DNA from 3 places in the Variovorax sp. PAMC28562 genome. Region 3 is predicted to be linked to each of the others. Evidence: predicted binding sites of a transcription regulator. Region 3 holds the regulator's gene; each other region holds the start of a gene.
The links. Region 3 encodes sigma-54, which starts transcription at its own class of promoters, with help from an activator protein. Its sites were predicted from a motif close to TGGCANGNAANCTGCTTT; they were not measured.
Positions count from the first base shown of each region.

Region 1: a site for sigma-54 is predicted at 2,220-2,237, ahead of H7F36_RS15805 (P-II family nitrogen regulator). Genes of this name have one in related genera too.
Region 2: a site for sigma-54 is predicted at 1,982-1,999, ahead of H7F36_RS04980 (pilin). Genes of this name have one in related genera too.

Region 1 covers NZ_CP060296.1:3,360,200-3,366,190, reverse strand. Annotated here, with positions in the region: gene H7F36_RS15825 (DUF3106 domain-containing protein) at 1-67, shown strand, start outside; gene H7F36_RS15820 (RDD family protein) at 184-645, shown strand; gene H7F36_RS15815 (diacylglycerol kinase) at 719-1,117, shown strand; gene H7F36_RS15810 (TIGR00730 family Rossman fold protein) at 1,162-1,752, shown strand; gene H7F36_RS15805 (P-II family nitrogen regulator) at 1,777-2,115, opposite strand; gene H7F36_RS15800 (DMT family transporter) at 2,304-3,209, shown strand; gene H7F36_RS15795 (GNAT family N-acetyltransferase) at 3,345-4,526, shown strand; gene H7F36_RS15790 (FHA domain-containing protein) at 4,681-5,064, shown strand; gene ppa (inorganic diphosphatase) at 5,093-5,620, opposite strand; gene H7F36_RS15780 (sodium-translocating pyrophosphatase) at 5,878-5,991, shown strand, end outside.
Region 2 covers NZ_CP060296.1:1,056,473-1,062,463, reverse strand. Annotated here, with positions in the region: gene H7F36_RS04990 (CHASE2 domain-containing protein) at 1-1,015, shown strand, start outside; gene H7F36_RS04985 (MBL fold metallo-hydrolase) at 1,043-1,849, shown strand; gene H7F36_RS04980 (pilin) at 2,057-2,500, shown strand; gene H7F36_RS04975 (hypothetical protein) at 2,556-4,637, shown strand; gene H7F36_RS04970 (glycosyltransferase family 2 protein) at 4,615-5,862, shown strand; gene H7F36_RS04965 (glycosyltransferase) at 5,852-5,991, shown strand, end outside.
Region 3 covers NZ_CP060296.1:717,846-723,836, reverse strand. Annotated here, with positions in the region: gene H7F36_RS03505 (SPOR domain-containing protein) at 1-474, shown strand, start outside; gene H7F36_RS03500 (thiol:disulfide interchange protein DsbA/DsbL) at 638-1,279, shown strand; gene lptA (lipopolysaccharide transport periplasmic protein LptA) at 1,380-2,141, shown strand; gene lptB (LPS export ABC transporter ATP-binding protein) at 2,141-2,920, shown strand; gene H7F36_RS03485 (RNA polymerase factor sigma-54) at 2,931-4,544, shown strand; gene H7F36_RS03480 (hybrid sensor histidine kinase/response regulator) at 4,554-5,991, opposite strand, start outside.

The DNA.
Region 1 (5,991 bases), 2.1 Mb from region 3:
AGCGCAGGTACTCGTTCCTACGGCGCCAATCGAGCGTGCCTCCGGCCAGCCATCGACGACACCCTGATGTCGCCGTCGATGCGTTCGTCCGATCCCGCGAAACCTGAAGCCAGTCTTTCCGAAACGCCCGGCGGCGCCATAGAAGCAGCAGCGCTTTTGACAGCGCCCGGCCTGTGGCGCCGAATGGCCTGCTGGCTGTACGAAGGCATGCTGATGTTCGCAGTCGTCTTTGTGGCAGGTTGGCTGTTCAGCACCTTGGGCCAAATGCGCGACGCGATGGACGAACGCCGTCATTTGCTTCAAGCCTTTCTGTTCGTCGTGTTCGGCGTGTACTTCGTCTGGTTCTGGATTCACGGCCAGACCCTCGCGATGAAAACCTGGGGCATCCGTATCGTCGACGCCAGTGGGCGACCTGTTACCCAGCGTCGCGCGTTGATTCGTTACCTGTTGGGCTGGATCTGGTTTCTGCCTCCGCTCGCCGCGATTGCACCTTTCAAGCTCTCCGGAGGCGAATCGGCGCTGCTGTTTTCTGGCTGGGTGCTGGTCTGGGCGCTCTTGTCGCGCTTTCATCCGCAGCACCAGTTCTGGCACGACGCCTGGGCCGGTACGCGGCTGATTTCTTCGCGGCCCATGAGCCGTCGCTAAACCGTATCCAAGCTGTACGCAAGCCTTACGCAGACTGCACGTCGGCCGCGGTTAAGCTGCCACGAAACACACCATGAGTGCCCTCCCCGATTCCACCGTTAATCCGCAAAAGGCCCGCAAGGGCCTGGAGCGTGTTTTTCACGCCACCCTTATTTCCCTGCAAGGCCTGCGCGCGGGCTGGAGCGAGCCGGCCTTCCGGCAAGAGGCGCTGATTTCCATCGTGCTGCTGCCGGCTTCTTTCTGGCTCGGCCGAAGCTGGGTCGAAACAGCGCTGCTTGCGTGCAGCGTCGTGCTGGTGATGATCGTGGAGTTGCTCAACACAGCCGTCGAGGCTGCCATCGATCGCATTGGTCCGGAATGGCACGATCTGTCGAAGCGCGCCAAGGACATGGGCAGTGCGGCCGTGCTGCTTTCCTTGCTGATTTGCGGGGGCATTTGGGCGGCCGCGCTCTGGCAACGTTTCGTGGGCTGACAAAGTTCCGGCACGCCGCCGTTTCGCGTTGGCATGATCGGGGTATGACTCCAGAATTCTCGATGTGTGTGTATTGCGGCTCGCGCCCTGGCGAGCACCCCCAATTCGCGGCAGCTGCAACTGCGGTCGGCCAATGGATCGGCCAGCGTGGCGGTCAACTCGTCTATGGCGGAGGCCGCACCGGCCTGATGGGCACGGTGGCCGAGGCCACGCGGGCGGCGGGGGGCCGGGTGATCGGCATCATTCCCAAAGCCCTGGTCGACAGGGAGTTGGCCAACACGCTCTGCGACGAGCTGCACATCGTCGACACCATGCATGAGCGCAAGGCCATGATGGGCGAGCGCGCCGATGCGTTCGTGGCGCTGCCGGGCGGCATCGGTACCTTTGAAGAGCTGTTCGAGATCTGGACCTGGCGCCAGCTGGGCTACCACGACAAGCCTGTCGGCATCCTCAACGTCGAGGGCTACTACGACGGACTTCTAGGTTTCCTGGCGCACAGCGTGCGCGCTGGCTTCATGGGCGAGTGGCAGATGGATCTGATGCACACCCTGAGCGAGCCGGAAGCGCTGCTCAACTGGTTGCTGGACCACCGTGGTGGTCAGGGGCAATCAGGGCTGCTCGCAAAAAATGTCTAGCGAGCCCTAGGAACCAAATGGTGGCTAGATAGCGCTTTCGTTCTCTTCGCCGGTGCGGATGCGGACGATGCGCTCGACGCTGGTGACGAAAATCTTGCCGTCCCCGATTTTTCCGGTGCGGGCGGCGTTCACGATCGCCTCGACGCAGCGATCGACGTCGGCCGTGTTCACCACGACCTCTACTTTCATCTTCGGCAGGAAGTCGACCACGTATTCAGCGCCGCGGTACAACTCGGTGTGGCCCTTCTGTCGGCCGAAGCCTTTGACTTCCGTGACGGTGAGCCCGGTCACGCCCACCTCGGCGAGTGCCTCGCGCACATCCTCAAGCTTGAACGGTTTGACGATAGCGGTGATCTGCTTCATGGTGGTCTTCCGGCGATTTCGTTGAGTGTGCTGGCGGTAGGGTAACGCCAATCCTTGCCCGATGCTGCGATGAGCGACCCCTACACGGAGGAATGCCTTGGCGTATCGCATGGAGCGTGCCAGAACAGATGAAGCCCGCTGGTAGCCTTGTGGCAATGCACGCCGACGCTTCGACATCCACTTTTTCGTTGTTTCGCTTGTTTCGCTGGTTCGGGCATCAGGCGTACCTGTTGCTGGTCTTCACTACCTTGATCTGGGGGGCCAACGCGGTTGCTGCGCGGCTGGCCGTCGGCGAAATTTCTCCAATGATGATGACCGGTTCGCGCTGGATCGTAAGTTGCATCGCGCTGGGCCTCACCGCGCACCGGCAGATCGCGCAACATTGGCGCGTGCTGGTGCCGGCATGGCGGCGCATCGTGCTGATGGGCGCCTTCGGGTTCACCGGCTTCAACGCGCTGTTCTACACGGCGGCGCACCACACCACGGCCATCAATATCGCGATCATTCAGGGCACGATCCCGGTGTTGGTGCTCGTCGGTAGTTTTTTCATTTTTCGAACGCGCATCCGCGGGCTGCAACTGTTCGGGGTCGCGCTGACGATTGCCGGCATCGCGGTGGTGGCATCGCAGGGAGACTTCGCCGCGCTGGCGCAACTGGCTTTCAACCGCGGCGATATCGCCATGGTCATCGCCTGCCTGATGTACGCCGCTTACACACTCGCTCTGCGGGGCCGGCCGGCAGTGCCGGGCATCGTGTTCTTTGCCGCGCTGGCCGCCGTGGCGTTCCTGACTTCAATTCCGCTGCTGGTCGTCGAAGTTGCGACCGGTCACTTCTTCCTGCCGACGGCAAAAGGCATGGCGCTCGCACTGTTTGTCGGGCTGTTGCCATCGTTCATCTCGCAGCTCACCTTCATCCGTGCGGTAGAGCTCATCGGTGCTGCCCGCGCCGGCGTTTTCCTCAATCTGGTTCCGATCTTCGGGCCGCTGCTCGCCGTGCTTGTGTTGCACGAGTCGCTGTCGCTGTTTCACGCGGTGGCATTGGCACTGGTTCTGAGTGGCATCGGTGTTGCGGAGTACCTCGGAACCCGCCGCTGATGGCGTGCGGAAGGTGCCGGATGTGCGTCGGGAACGACGTCCCTCGTGCAAGGATGACTGTCGCCGCACGAGGTCTCGCATTCCTTCCTAAACTGCCATGTCGCCGCCACCCGAATCCGCTTCTTTGAATCTGCTTTGACCGATCTCGTCCTTCACATCCATTCATCTCCGGCGGAAATCGACGCGAAGGCGTGGAACGACCTGCTCGCATTGCAGCCGAATCCGTCGCCCTTCATGCGACACGAATATCTCGCCGCCTTGCATGAGAGCGAGAGCGCCACGCCGGAGAGCGGCTGGACGGCAGCTTTCGTCACGCTGCGGCGCGGCAAACGGCTCGAAGGTGCTTGCCCGGTCTACGTCAAGGACCACTCGTACGGCGAGTACGTATTCGACTGGGCATGGGCCAACGCCTATGAGCAGCACGGACTCAAGTACTACCCGAAAGCGCTCGTTGCAGTGCCCTTTACGCCGGTACCCGGCGCCCGCCTGCTGGCGCGCGATGCGAAGAGCCGCACCTTGATGGTTCACGGGTTGGTTCAGTGGTGCAAGCAGGAAGAACTTTCGTCGTTGCATCTCCTTTTCGGTGCCGACGAAGACATTGCCGCCTGCGCCGAAGCCGGACTCATGCTGCGCCACACCGTTCAATTTCATTGGACAAACACCGAACCCGGATATCCGAATTTCGACGCGTTTCTGGCCAGCCTGTCGCACGACAAGCGCAAGAAGATCCGACAGGAGCGCCGCAAGGTGGCTGATGCGGGGGTCAGCTTTCGCTGGTCACGCGGCGCCGATATTTCCACCGCCGACTGGGATTTTTTCTATCGCTGCTATGCGCGCACTTATCGGGAACACGGCAACGCGCCCTACCTCACCCGCGACTTCTTCCGCTGCATGGCCGACACGCTGCCGGAGGCGTGGGTGCTTTTCGTTGCTGAACGCGCGGGCAAGCCGATCGCCACCAGCCTCATTGCGCTTTCTGCGGCCGCTGAGAACGGTGCAAGCGGCATCGATGCGCCGGTCGCGGCGTACGGCCGCTATTGGGGCGCGCTCGAACGTGTCGACTGCCTCCATTTCGACGCCTGCTACTACCAGCCCCTGCAGTGGTGCATCGACAACGGCGTCTCGCGTTTCGAGGGCGGCGCCCAGGGCGAACACAAGATGGCGCGCGCGCTGATGCCGGTCAAGACGACGAGCGCTCACTGGCTTGCGCATCCGTCGTTCGCCGATGCGGTCGAACGCTTTCTGGAACGCGAGGGCGCAGGCATCGAAAACTACATGGACCACCTCGGCGAACGCAGTCCTTTCAAGGCTTCGTGACTTAATCCCGAGCTTTGGGCCCGATATGTGCGAATCGCCACAAAGGCTATACATACTGCCGGCTGACGCCCCCGGCAGCCCGCTCTAACGTGCCGCCGATCGGCGCACGGCCTGGGGCCATTCGGCACAGGTTGGCTCGCGGGAGAATATTCAAATGGCTCGACTCATCGTTCTTCAACAGACCGCCACGCCCAGGCAGGTGGCGTTGTTCAAGCTCCCGTATCTGATTGGACGCGCGCCCAGTTGCGACCTGGTGCTGGACAATCCGCAGGTCAGCCGCGCCCATGCCGTAATGGAACAGGCTGGAGACACGATCCAGATTCGCGACCTGGGCGGAACCAACGGCACTTATGTTAATGGCCAACGCGTCGAAAGCTGCACGCTTGGCAATGGCGACGAAATCAAGGTCGGCGCTTGCGTCATCCGCTTTCTGTCGAGCGGCGGTGACGCCATGAGCGATGCCGAGGCGCTGCGTCTGGTGACAGCGGCCGGCAAGCTCCCTGATGAAGAGCTGGTCAAACTCATGCCGAAGGACTGAGTTCCCTCCGCGCAGGGCTACCCGAGCCTTACTTCGTGTATGCGGCGATGCCGTCCATGACTTCCTTCCGGGCGGCGTCGATGCCCTCCCATCCCAGCACCTTGACCCACTTGCCTTCTTCGAGATCTTTGTAATGCTCGAAGAAGTGACTGATGGCCTTCAAGCGCATCGGGTTCACATCGTCGATCGAGTTCCAGTGGCTGTAGATCGGCAGTACCTTGGTGGTCGGCACGGCGAGCACCTTGCCATCGACTCCAGCCTCGTCTTCCATCAAGAGAATGCCCAGGGGGCGGCACGGCACCACGACGCCCGGTAGCAGCGGATACGGCGCGATCACCAGCACGTCGACCGGGTCGCCATCGCCGCTCAAGGTCTGCGGCACGTAGCCGTAGTTGGCGGGGTAGTACATGGCCGTCGTCATGAAGCGGTCCACGAACAGCGCTCCCGACTCCTTGTCGACCTCGTACTTGATCGGGTCGGAATTCATAGGGATCTCGATCACCACATTGAATGAATCGGGGATGTTCTTGCCAGGGGAAACTTTGTCGAAGGACATGTCGTTGTTCGTGTGGTTGAGAGGATTGCGAAAGATGCGGACAAACCCGAAGTTTACTGATCGTGTCACGGTCCGCTCACACGAACCGTGACTTTTGCCTGTAAATTGCACGCGTTGGCCAATCGGCTCCGCACCCAAGGTGCAGCAGCTTCGAGGAAGCAACGCGACGGAAATCCAAGGTCCCGTACGCGTTGCGCGCAGGGTTCCGCGTGCTTTCCGTTTCTTTCAATCGCAACGAACGATGGAGAAGCAAACGCATGATCGGCAACACTCCCCTGATACTCGCCATGGTCTGCGGCCTGGTGGCCGTTGGCTACGGTTTCTGGGCTCGCAGCTGGATACTTTCCAAAGACCCTGGCAACGCCCGAATG
Region 2 (5,991 bases), 340 kb from region 3:
AGCGGTCGTGGTCGGGCTCAACACCTGGCTTTACGTCGATGCCGGGCTCGTGCTGCCCCTCGCGGCAACGCTGGTCATGTGCGCGGTCGCTTTCGTGCTCAACCTGAGCTGGGGCTACTTCGTCGAAGCACGGGAGCGGCGCAACCTGGCGCAACTATTCGGCACCTACGTGCCCCCGCAGCTCGTGCAGGAGATGCTGGCCTCGCCCGGCAGCTACAGCATGCGAGCCGTCAGCAAGGAACTCACGGTGCTGTTCTGCGACATGCGCGGCTTCACTGAAATGTCGGAGCGCATGGCCCCGACCGAGCTGCAGCAATTCCTGAACGGCGTCTTCAGCCGGCTCACAGAAATCATCAGCGCACACCGCGGTACCGTCGACAAGTACATGGGCGATTGCGTCATGGCCTTTTGGGGAGCGCCGGTCGACACGCCCGACCATGCCGACCTGGCCGTGGCCGCCGCGCTCGAAATGGCGGCTGCCGTGCACGCCATCAACGATGCGCACCGCGCCACCGGCCAGCCGGCCATCAGCGTGGGCATCGGCATCAACACCGGCGTGATGAGCGTCGGCGACATGGGCTCGGCCGTGCGCCGCAGCTACACGGTGGTCGGCGATGCCGTCAACCTCGCGTCGCGGCTCGAGAGCCTGAGCGGCATCTACGGTGCCGAAGTGGTGGTGAGCGATGCGACGCGTCAGGCCGCCCCCGCCTACGTCTGGCAAGAGCTCGACCGCGTGCGCGTCAAGGGCAAGGCCCAAAGCGTGGCCATCTTCGAGCCCCTGGGCCGGGCCACTGCGGCAGCCAAAACGAGCCGCGCCGGGCTCGACGTCTGGCAGCAGGTATTGACGGCCTACCGCGCGCAAGACTGGGCCGCGGGCCGCTCGCTTTTGACGCCACTGCTGGCGCCCGGGGTCAAAAAAGTTCTTTACCAGCTGTACGCCGAGCGTTTAGCCTCGATGGCGCTGCGCCCCAAAGATCCCGACTGGGACGGCGCAACCCGGTTCGAATCCAAATGACGGCAAAAACCTAGAGGGCCTCAAAAAATGCAAGTGCGTGTGTTGGGCTGCTCAGGCGCTATCGCTAAAGGCTGCCGCACGACCTCGTTTTTGATCGACGACGACCTGCTCGTCGATGCCGGCACTGGCGTGGGCGATCTCACCCTCGAAGAAATGGCAGCCATCGACGACGTCGTGCTGACCCATTCGCACCTCGACCACGTCGCGGCACTCCCGTTGATGATCGATGCCGTTGCCAGCCGCAGAAGCCAGCCCCTGCGCGTGCATGCGCTGCGCGCCACCATCGAGGCCCTGCGCGCCCACATGTTCAACAACGTGATCTGGCCCGACTTTGCCAACATACCGAGCACCGAGTCGCCCTTCGTCACCTTTCACGATCTCAATGTCGGCCAGACCTTGGCGCTGGGCACGCGGCGACTTAAACACATCGAAGTCTTGCCGGCCGTGCACACCGTACCGGCCTGCGGCTACGCCATTCGCTGCGTCGAAGGCAGCAAGCACTGGGTATTCAGCGGCGACACAGAACGAAACGCCCAGTTCTGGAAGCGCGTGAACGAACTCGACGTCGCCATGCTGGTCATCGAAACCGCCTTCAGCAACCGCGAGCAGGCATTGGCCCAACGCAGCCTGCACTTGTCGCCCGCCACGCTGGCCGACGAACTGGCGCAGATCGCCAGAGGCAAGAGCTACCCGATCTACATCACCCACACCAAGCCCGCCGAGACCGAAGAAATAATGAGCCAGATTGGCGCCTTTGCCGAGGGCTGGGAAATGCATGGGTTGGAGCAGCGGGATATTCGGTGGCTGGAGGCGGCGGCGCTTCTGACGCTTTGAGGCCGACAGATCTGGTCACGGTGACAAAATTTGTCATGCGACCGTAAGGCAAAAGCAACAAGTTCTGTCACACGTTGTAACGCGAGCGTGAACAAGTACTCAGATTTTGGCTGTGGGATGGGCCTGACAGGGTGGCACAGATGCTGCGGATAGATAAGCGCACCGGGGAGGTTCCCGGGCCTTATCAACCAACCTGGAGTTTCTCAAATGAACCGTCGCAATATTGCTCGCCGCGCACAAGCAGGCTTCACCCTTATTGAATTGATGATCGTCGTGGCCATCATTGGTATCTTGGCTGCTGTGGCTTTGCCGGCTTATCAGGATTACACAACCCGGTCAAAAATGACGGAAGTCCTGTTAATGGGTGCACCCGCGAAACTTGCTGTCGCTGAGACGACTTCGTCGATAGGCTCGCTGGCTTCAGTCACCGCGGCTAATAGCGGTTACAGCTTCCCCGGCGCGACCAAGTATGTTTCAGGTGTCGCGATCACCGACGCGACCGGCGTTGTCACGATTACCTCCACTGTTCCTAACGCCACCGGTACCGTCACGTTGACCCCTGCCACGGTGGGCACCAACACTGGTCAACTGAAGTGGACCTGCGCATCTGGTATTGCTGGGAAGTTCCTGCCTTCGGAATGCCGCAGCTAAGCTGACGACCTCTGTAAAAAACCGCCTTCGGGCGGTTTTTTGTTCGCCGGTCAATATGTTGACACAACGTACTCTCAACGCTTCCAACCTGCTACCCGCTGCGGGAAGTTCGATATGGGCTGAACGCTTTGGCGTGTACGTGTTGTGCGCTGTTGTTGCGATTGCATGGACCTTATTTGCCGGTAAGGATGTTCCTTGGGACGCGCTGCACTACCACCTCTACGCCGGGTATAGCGTTTTTCACGACCGCGTGGCAATTGATTACTTCCCGGCCGGCCCCCAGACCTATTTCGTTCCCTACGCACACGCCCCGCTGTCCCTGATGGTGCAAGCCGGCTGGCCCGCGCAGGCAATCGGCATAACGCTCGCGTGTATGCATGCCACTGCGTTGTGGCTTACGTGGGAATTGGCACGTGCAGTCAGCCAATGTGCAGACGGCCGCAGTCCGGCGCTGGTGACCTGGGGCGCAGTAGCACTGGCCTTGGCCAACCCGGTGCTGTTGCAGGCCCTGGGCTCATCGTTCACTGACATCACGACCGGCGCGTTTGCCTTAGGCGGATATGTGGCCTTGGTCAACAACTTCCATGGTATTCAGCGGCTTCACCGGGTGGCCCTTGCAGGCGTTCTGCTTGGCACTGCTGCTGCGCTCAAGATGTCGAACGCCGTCTTTGCCTTGCTGCCCGCGCTACCGCTGGTGATGGGTTCCGCGCTGAGTTGGCGCATGCGCTGGCAGGGCATATTGCTATTTGCAGGGTGCGCCGGTGGCGCGCTTATCCTGGTTGGTGGCCCGTGGGCGTATTCGCTTTGGCAAGCTTTCGGCAACCCGCTGTTTCCGATGCTGGACGGTCTGTTCAACCCGGCCGCACCAGTCGGCGGCGCGGTCGCTAGCGCAACAGCATCAGCGTCACCACTTGCCAAATTACTGGGCGCCATGGATGTCATGCGCGACCCGCGCTTCCTTCCCTCTTCATTGGTCGAGGCCCTGATGCGCCCCTTCGACATCCTGGCCGCGCAGCGCAGGATACACACAGAGACCTTGGCCGCGGACGCCCGCTATGCAGCGTTGCTGTGCTTGCCCGCGCTATGGATGGTTGCCGCAATATGGAGACGTTCTGGGCCGGCTACCGTTGTCGGCAACAGAGCAAGCCAGCGTGCGTGGGCCAGCCTGGCCGTTTCCTTTGTGGTTGCGTGGGTGCTGTGGCTGCTCATCAGCGGCAACAGCAGGTATTTTCTTCCCATGGCATGTGTTGCTGCGGTTGTCCTTGTGGCCGGCGTGTACCGCGCTCTGGCCGGTATGCCTCGCGCCCAGGTCGGCGTCGTGGGGATGTTGCTGGCTGTGCAAGTGGTCATGCTCTCCCAAGCTGCCGAATTCCGATGGAGTGCACAACCTTGGGATGGTGTCTGGATCCAGACTACAGTTTCGAAGAAGCTTCAGACGGAGCCGTTTTTGTATCTGTCGATGGACGCTCAGTCGCAGTCCTTCCTGTTGCCTTATTTGGCGACGGGCTCGGCCTTCGTCGGCATGGGCGTCGACATCGATCCTGATAGTCGCGACGGCCGGCGCGTCCTCGCACTGATCAAAGCCCACTCGCCGCAACTTCGGATGCTCGCCCCCGTGCGGGCCATCGAATCAGACGGTCGGCCGATCGCCCCGGCCGCTGCCACGTTCGACTACGCATTGCGGCGTCTCGGTTTGCGCGTCGACGTTGGTGACTGCGAGTACATCCACTTCAGGGGAAACTCAGACGTGCTAGAGCGCGCAGGCCCCAAATCTGGTTCGCGCGATCAGGTCCATATCTATACCTGCCGCCTGATACCCGGGGGTGCACTTAGCGAGGCCGAGGTGGCCGGCAAGCGTAGGGCGGATCAGGTGCTGGATCAGGTCGAAGACGCCTGTCCCGAACTGTTTCGCTCGCGGCACACGACCAGCGTCCGCAACGGCTCCATCTGGCGGCGCGGTTACCCTGACTTCGCCACTTGGGTCAACGACGACGGATTTGTGCGGTTTGCAGACCTGTTTAGGGGAGGTGGCGACATCTCTGGTTTGGGCACTGTGAAGGAATGGATCGAATCACCGCGAGCGCTGAAGTGCTGGCGACGAGGAGGGCGACTTCATGTGGAACGAAGTGATTTCTGAAAACAAGGTTCAGGTCGAGGCTCTGAGAAAGACAGGCCCGGACATCGAACTGACCATCCTGATGCCCTGCCTCAACGAGGCACGTACTCTGCCGGCTTGCATCGCCAAGGCCCATGGTTTCCTCAACAGCAGCGGCATTCGAGGTGAAGTCCTTGTAGCGGACAACGGCTCGAGCGACGGCTCGCAAACGCTGGCCGCGGCGTGCGGAGCGCGCGTGGTGTCCGTGCCGGTGCGCGGCTACGGCGCGGCGTTAATCGCAGGCATCGCGGCAGCCAAGGGGCGCTACGTCGTAATGGGCGATGCCGACGAGAGCTACGATTTCGGTGCCCTGGAATCCTTTGTGGCTGAACTGCGGCTTGGCAGCCAATTGGTGATGGGCAACCGCTTTCGCGGCGCAATCCTGCCTGGTGCCATGCCTCCGCTTCATCGCTACTTGGGCAACCCCGTGCTGAGCTTTGTGGGCCGACTTTTCTTCAAGTCGCCGATCGGTGACTTTCACTGCGGCTTGCGCGGCTTCGAGCGTCAGGCCATCCTGCAACTGGGGCTGTGTTGCGAAGGCATGGAGTTCGCCAGCGAAATGGTCGTCAAGGCATCCTTGAGCCACCTTCGCATTGCCGAGGTTCCAACCACTTTGTCTCCCGACGGGCGCGATCGGCCGCCGCATTTGCGTACATGGCGAGATGGTTGGCGCCATCTGCGTTTTTTGCTGCTGTTCACGCCTCGATGGCTGTTTCTCTATCCGGGCGCCGCGCTCGCTCTATTGGGCTTAGCCCAGTTGGTGCTCGCGCATTTTCACGCCGATGGTTGGGGTCGGTGGCCGGTCGGCATCCATACGCAGTTGCTGGCCTCGGCCGGAATGGTGCTGGGCTACCAGACGATGCTCTTCGCCATGGGCGCAGTACTTGCACGTCACTGCGCTCACCTGAACACCATTCACCCTCGCGATCGATGGGCGCTTTACGTGGCTAGCGGGTCGTTGCTGCCTGCCGGCGGCGGGATCGCAACCTTGGCAGGTTTGGCGCTGTGTGCAAGCCTGACCTGGCAATGGGGAAGCAGCGGATTTGGCGCATTGGACCCAGAAGCGGCAATGCGTCAGATCATTCCCGGCGTGGCGTTGCTGCTGATGGGAACGCAATCGGTGCTCGCATCTATCTTCTTTGCCGCGCTACGCAGTGCATTCGACTCGCGCCGACCGGCGGCAACAGGACAAACAAGTGGAAGCTGATGTGAGTGCGGGTCAGGATCTACCCGATGCGACGCCAGCAACGAAAAGCCTGGGAACCGCTGCAAACGCGCCGTATGTGGTCGTGATCATGTCGACCTACCAAGGCGAGCGCTATGTGCGGGAGCAAAT
Region 3 (5,991 bases):
CTCAATGCGCCTTCGACCGGCCCGGTTCCGGTAGTGGTCGCGCCCGGTGCGTCCACGACCCCGGCTGCGTCGCGCCCGCGCACAGCACCGGTGCCAGCCGAAGCCAATGCACTGCCGCCGTCGAGCGATCCGTTGGGCGACTTGGCCCGTTCAAGATCCGGCAACAACCCGACCGCTGGCGGCACCATTGCCAGCGCGGCGCCTTCGACTGCTGCTGCCAACGCCAGTGGCGCAGACCCATTCCTCTACTTCGTGCAGGCCGGCGCCTTCCGCACCACCGACGACGCCGAAGCGCAGCGCGCCAAGTTGTCGCTGATGGGTGTCGAGGCCAAAGTCACCGAGCGTGAGCAAGCTGGTCGCACGGTGTACCGCGTGCGCGCCGGCCCCTTCAACAAGAAGGACGATGCCGACCACTTGAAGGATCGCCTCGATGGCGGCGGCTTCGAGTCCGCACTGGTGCGGGTGCAGCGCTGAGTGCAGTCCGCCGTAGAGCGCTGAGTTTTGGAACGTTGACTTTTCTTTACTCGCCGCGGCGTGACGCACTGCGTCTCTGCCGCGTTGAATCAACCGGGCGCGGAACTCCGCGCGGCACTTCTGGCTCTTTCAGCCGAACAGGAGCACCTCTTTGATGAAACACATGAACCGTCGTGACTTTTCTCTGGCCGCCACATCCCTCGGGTTGATGTCCGCCGCTTCTCTCTCGCATGCCCAGGTTCAGCCCAAGGCCGGCAAGGACTACATCGACTTGAGTCCCCGCGTCCCGGTCGATGCGCCGGCCGGCAAGGTGGAGGTCATCGAGTTCTTTTCTTACAACTGCCCGCATTGCAATGCGTTCGAGCCCGAGCTCGAAGCCTGGGTCAAAACGTTGCCGAAAGACGTCGCGTTCCGTCGCGTTCCCGTGCCGTTCGTCGGCAACGACGTCGAGCCCAAGCAGCGCCTGTATTACGCGCTCGATGCCATGGGCAAGCTCGACGAATACACGATGAAGGTCTTCAATGCGATCCACACCCAACGCCAGAACGTGAACGGCGACGCGGCCATCATTGCGTGGGCCGAAAAGAACGGCCTCGACAAAGCCAAGTTCACGGAGGCGTTCACCTCGTTCGGCGTGGTGAGCAAGGCCAAGCGGGCGACGCAAATCACCGAGCAGTACAAGGTGGCCGGTGTGCCTGCTCTTGGCGTGGCAGGGCGGTTTTACGTCGACGGCGAACTCGCCGGCAACATGACCAAATCGCTGCAGGTCACCAACTACCTGATTACCGAAGCGCGCAAAGGTTGAAGCTGTCGTACGCGTTTTTCGAGAAGCCCGCTTCGGCGGGCTTTTTCGTCAAGGCCGTGTCAGTTGGCCGCTTACAATGAGCAGCAAGTTTCGTGCCTCTATGACCCCGCGCTCAAAATCCCCCCTTCGTTCCTTTCGTTCTGCGTTCGCAATCTCCTTTGGTGCATTGCTCGCCTTGGCACTCGGCATTGGCCTGCCGGCGCATGCCGAAAAGGCCGACCGCCTGAAGCCGATGAACATCGAGTCGGACGCGCTGCGCTACGACGACCTGAAGCAAACCAGCGTTTTCACCGGCAAGGTGTTCGTCACCAAGGGCACGATCGTGATTCGCGGCGCCCGCATCGACGTTCGCCAGGACCCCGAGGGCTACCAGTACGGCGTGGTCACGCCCGAGCCGGGCAAGCTGGCTTACTACAAGCAAAAACGCGACGCGCCGGGCGACGAGTGGACCGAGGGTGAAGCTGATCGCATCGAATACGACAGCCGCGCCGACAACGTCAAGTTCATCGGCCATGCCGTGATGCGGCGGCTGATCGGCACCAAAGTCAACGACGAAACCACCGGCCCGCTGATCGTCTACGACCAGAGCAACGACACCTTCACGGTCAACGGTTCGACCTTGCCGCCGGACGCCAGTGTCGCGGCCGGTGCTTCGGGTGGCCGCGTCAGGGCGGTGCTCACGCCGCGCGCTCCGGCGTCGGCAGCCGGTGGCGCCAAAGCCACGCCACCAGCATCCGGTGCTTCGGGCTCGGGTTCTGGCTCAGGGTCAAGTGCCGCACCGGCCGCTACCCAGCCCGCCACCCCCGCTCCAGGCTCCGGCTTGCGACAGAGCACCACGCTCGGCGGAGAACCGCGCAAGTGATCGAAAACGCAGACACGATCGACGTCGGCAGCCGCCTCGAAGCGCGCGGCCTCAAAAAGACCTACGGCAGCCGAACGGTCGTCAAGGATGTGTCGCTCGGCGTGCAAAAGGGCGAGGTGGTCGGGCTGCTGGGCCCGAACGGCGCCGGAAAAACGACGTCGTTCTACATGATCGTCGGACTGGTTCGCGCTGATGCGGGCGAGATCACCATCGACGGCGAGCCTATCGCGCACATGCCGATCCACAAGCGCGCGCGCATGGGTCTGAGCTACCTGCCGCAGGAGGCGTCGATTTTCCGGAAGCTCACGGTCGAAGAGAACGTGCGGGCCGTGCTCGAGCTGCAGCTAGACACCGACGAGTCCGGCAAGTCGGTCCCGATATCGAAGGCACGGATGGAAGAGCGGCTGAGCGAGCTGCTGAACGATCTGCGCGTCGAACATTTGCGCAACTCGCCGGCGTTGTCGCTGTCGGGCGGCGAACGGCGGCGGGTCGAAATCGCCCGTGCGCTCGCCACGCAGCCGCGCTTCATCCTGCTGGATGAACCCTTCGCGGGCATCGACCCGATTGCCGTTATCGAAATCCAGCGAATCATCAGCTTTCTCAAAGAGCGCGGCATCGGCGTGCTGATCACCGACCACAACGTGCGTGAAACGCTGGGCATCTGCGATCACGCTTTCATCATCAGCGACGGGCAAGTTCTGGCACAGGGCACGCCTTCGGAGATCGTCGACAACGCCGAGGTACGACGCGTCTACCTCGGCGAACACTTCCGGATGTAGAGCGCGCAGGATGAAGCAAGGCCTGTCGCTGCGCGTATCGCAGCACCTCGCGCTCACGCCGCAACTGCAGCAGTCGATCCGGCTTTTGCAGTTGTCCACGCTCGAGTTGAGCCAGGAAGTCGAGCAGATGCTCGACGACAACCCGTTCCTGGAGCGCACGGCCGAAGAAGCAGCACGCGAAGAGTTCGGCATCGACGTGTCCGACGCGCCGGCGCCGCGTGAAGAGCACGACAGCGACCGCCAGAGCGAGAGCGACGGCGAGTTCGCGCCGAGCGCGCTGGCGACCAACGCCGACGGCGCGAGCACCACCACGACCGCCAGCGAGACCGAAGCGCCGGCCAGCGAGATGTCCGACCAGGAGCCCGACTGGGGCGGCGATGGCACGGTCGAGATGACGCCGGACGATGGCGAATGGGGCGGCGAGGCGCCCGCCAGCAGCAACAACCTGGGTCCGAACGACGGCAGCGAGCGCACCGACGCCACCGAGCTCGCGCGCAGCCAGGAGTCGCTGCAATCCTTCCTGCACCGACAGGCGCTGAGCCTGCGGCTGAACGAAAACGACCAGGCCGCGTTGCGTTTTTTGATCGAATCGTTGAATGACGACGGCTACCTCGAAGACTCGTTGCCAGCGCTGGCATCAGGCCTCGCAGGCGATGACAACGACCAGTTCGACGGCCTCGTCCACCACTTCCAGGTGGCGCTTGGCCTGTTGCAGAGCCTGGAGCCGGTCGGCGTCGGCGCACGCGATCTCGGCGAATGCCTGGCGATCCAGCTGAAGGCGCTCGCCCATGAGAACGAGACCGTCGAAGAAAAGCAGATCCGCAAGACTGCGATCCTGATCTGCAAGCAGCCGATGGAACTGCTCGCGCGGCGCGACTTCAAACGCTTGGCCACGCTCGCACGCAGCAACGAAGAAGAAGTGCGCAGCGCGCTGCAGATGATTGCCAAGCTGGAGCCCAAGCCGGGTCGCCGCTTCGTCGATGTCGAACGCAACATCGTGGTGCCCGACGTGATCGTCACCCGCACCGGTCGCGGCGCGACGCTCAAGTTCCGCGTGATGCTCAACCCCGACGTGATGCCGCGTCTGCGCGTGCACGACATCTACGCCGGCGCGCTCAAGGCGCACAAGGGCGAGGGCAGCCAGGCGCTGTCGCAGCGGCTGCAGGAGGCGCGCTGGTTCATCAAGAACATCCAGCAACGCTTCGACACCATCCTGCGGGTGAGCAACGCCATCGTCGAGCGGCAGAAAAGCTTTTTCGTGCACGGAGAACTCGCCATGCGCCCGTTGGTGCTGCGTGAGATCGCCGACGAGTTGGGCTTGCACGAGTCGACCATCAGCCGCGTGACCACGGCCAAGTACATGTCGACGCCTTACGGCACGGTCGAGCTCAAGTACTTCTTCGGCTCGGCACTCGGCACCGAAACCGGCGGCAATGCATCCAGCACGGCAGTGCGAGCGCTCATCAAGCAACTCGTGAGCGCGGAGAGCATCAAGAAGCCGCTGTCGGACAGCCAGATTTCCGACATGCTGAAAGAGCAGGGGATCGAATGTGCGCGGCGCACCGTCGCCAAATACCGCGAAGCGCTGCGCATCGCACCGGCGAATCTGCGCAAGGCCCTTTAAGGCGTCGGTTTACCGCCGCGCCTGCAACAAAATCCCGCGCAGCTCTGCCGGCTGCACCGGCTTGCGCAACGCATGCCAGCCACGCTCGCGGGCCAGGTGCAGCGTCGCTTCATCGATATCGGCCGAGATCAGCGCGATCGTGAGCGACGGCTTTTGCAGTTGCAGGCGTCGCGCCAGGTCGATGCCGTCGAGCTTGCCCGGCAAGCGGATGTCGCACAGCGCGACGTCGATGGCCTGCAGGTCGGCGAGCGCCAGCGCCTCGGCCGCGCTCTCGTAGATGCGTGGCAGCGCCTGCCATTGGCGCAGCAGGGCCGCGAGGCTGTCGGCCACCACGGCGTTGTCTTCGACCACCAGCACCGCCAAGCCGGGCGCGAGCGGCATGGCGTCGAGCGCAGCGGTGCTGGTCGCCGCCGCGGTCGCGGCGCGTGCCGTGAGGTCGGGGTGCCCATCGCGAGGGGCCGATGGCAGCGTGAAGCCGAACACCGAGCCGCGTCCCGGCAGCGACCGCAGCGTGATCTGGACCCCCAGCCGCATCGCCAGGCGCCGCACGATGGCCAGCCCCAGGCCGTGCCCACGCTGTAGATTGCGCTCCACGTTCCCGACCTGCTCGAAGTCGCCGAACACCCGCTCCTGCGCTTCGTGCGCAATGCCGATGCCGCTGTCGCGCACCTCGATGCGCCAGCCGCCCGGCCGGCGCCGACAGGCCAGCAACACGCGGCCATTGGGTGCGAACTTGACAGCGTTGTCGACCAGATTGGCGACGATGCGGCGCAGCGCCACCGTGTCGGTCCACACGATGGCTTCGGCCGGGCAACGCACCCGCACCCGGCCGCTGCCGGCCTGCCGTGCGAACTCGTTCAGCAGCGGTGCGAGGGCGACCGCGGTCAACGTGAACGGGTCGGCAGCGGCCTCGATGCGACCGATTTCGAGCAGCTGGTTGGTCAAGCCTTCGAGCGCCTGCTGTGCCCGTGACAGCGCATCGACGGAGCCTTGCACCACGGCGGCGCTTTCGCCGACGCGCAGTTGCTGCCGCAGCACTTCGGCCTGCAGGCCCATAGCCATCACCGGCTGCCGCAGGTCGTGGTTGGCGGCTGAAAAGAACCGGAGACGCTCGGCCTGCGCCTGTTCCGACGCGCGCAGGCCAGCCAGCGCCTGCACGCGCAGCGCGCTCTCGTTGTGGCGCAGGCTGATGTTTTCTTCGAGCTGGCGCGAGCGCTCCGACACCAGCTTCCAGACCATCGCAAGCAGGCCGATGCCGAGGACGGCCGCCGTCACCATCACCGGCTGGCCGTAGGTGAGGCTCATCACGATCATGGGCACCAGCAACAGCGAAATGGCGAGTTGCATCGCGGGCGTGTGATACGACACCGAGAACGCCGACGACAACGTCATCGCCATGATGACGACGGCCAGCAGCAGTTGCACCACCGGGTCGGTCGGACTGAAC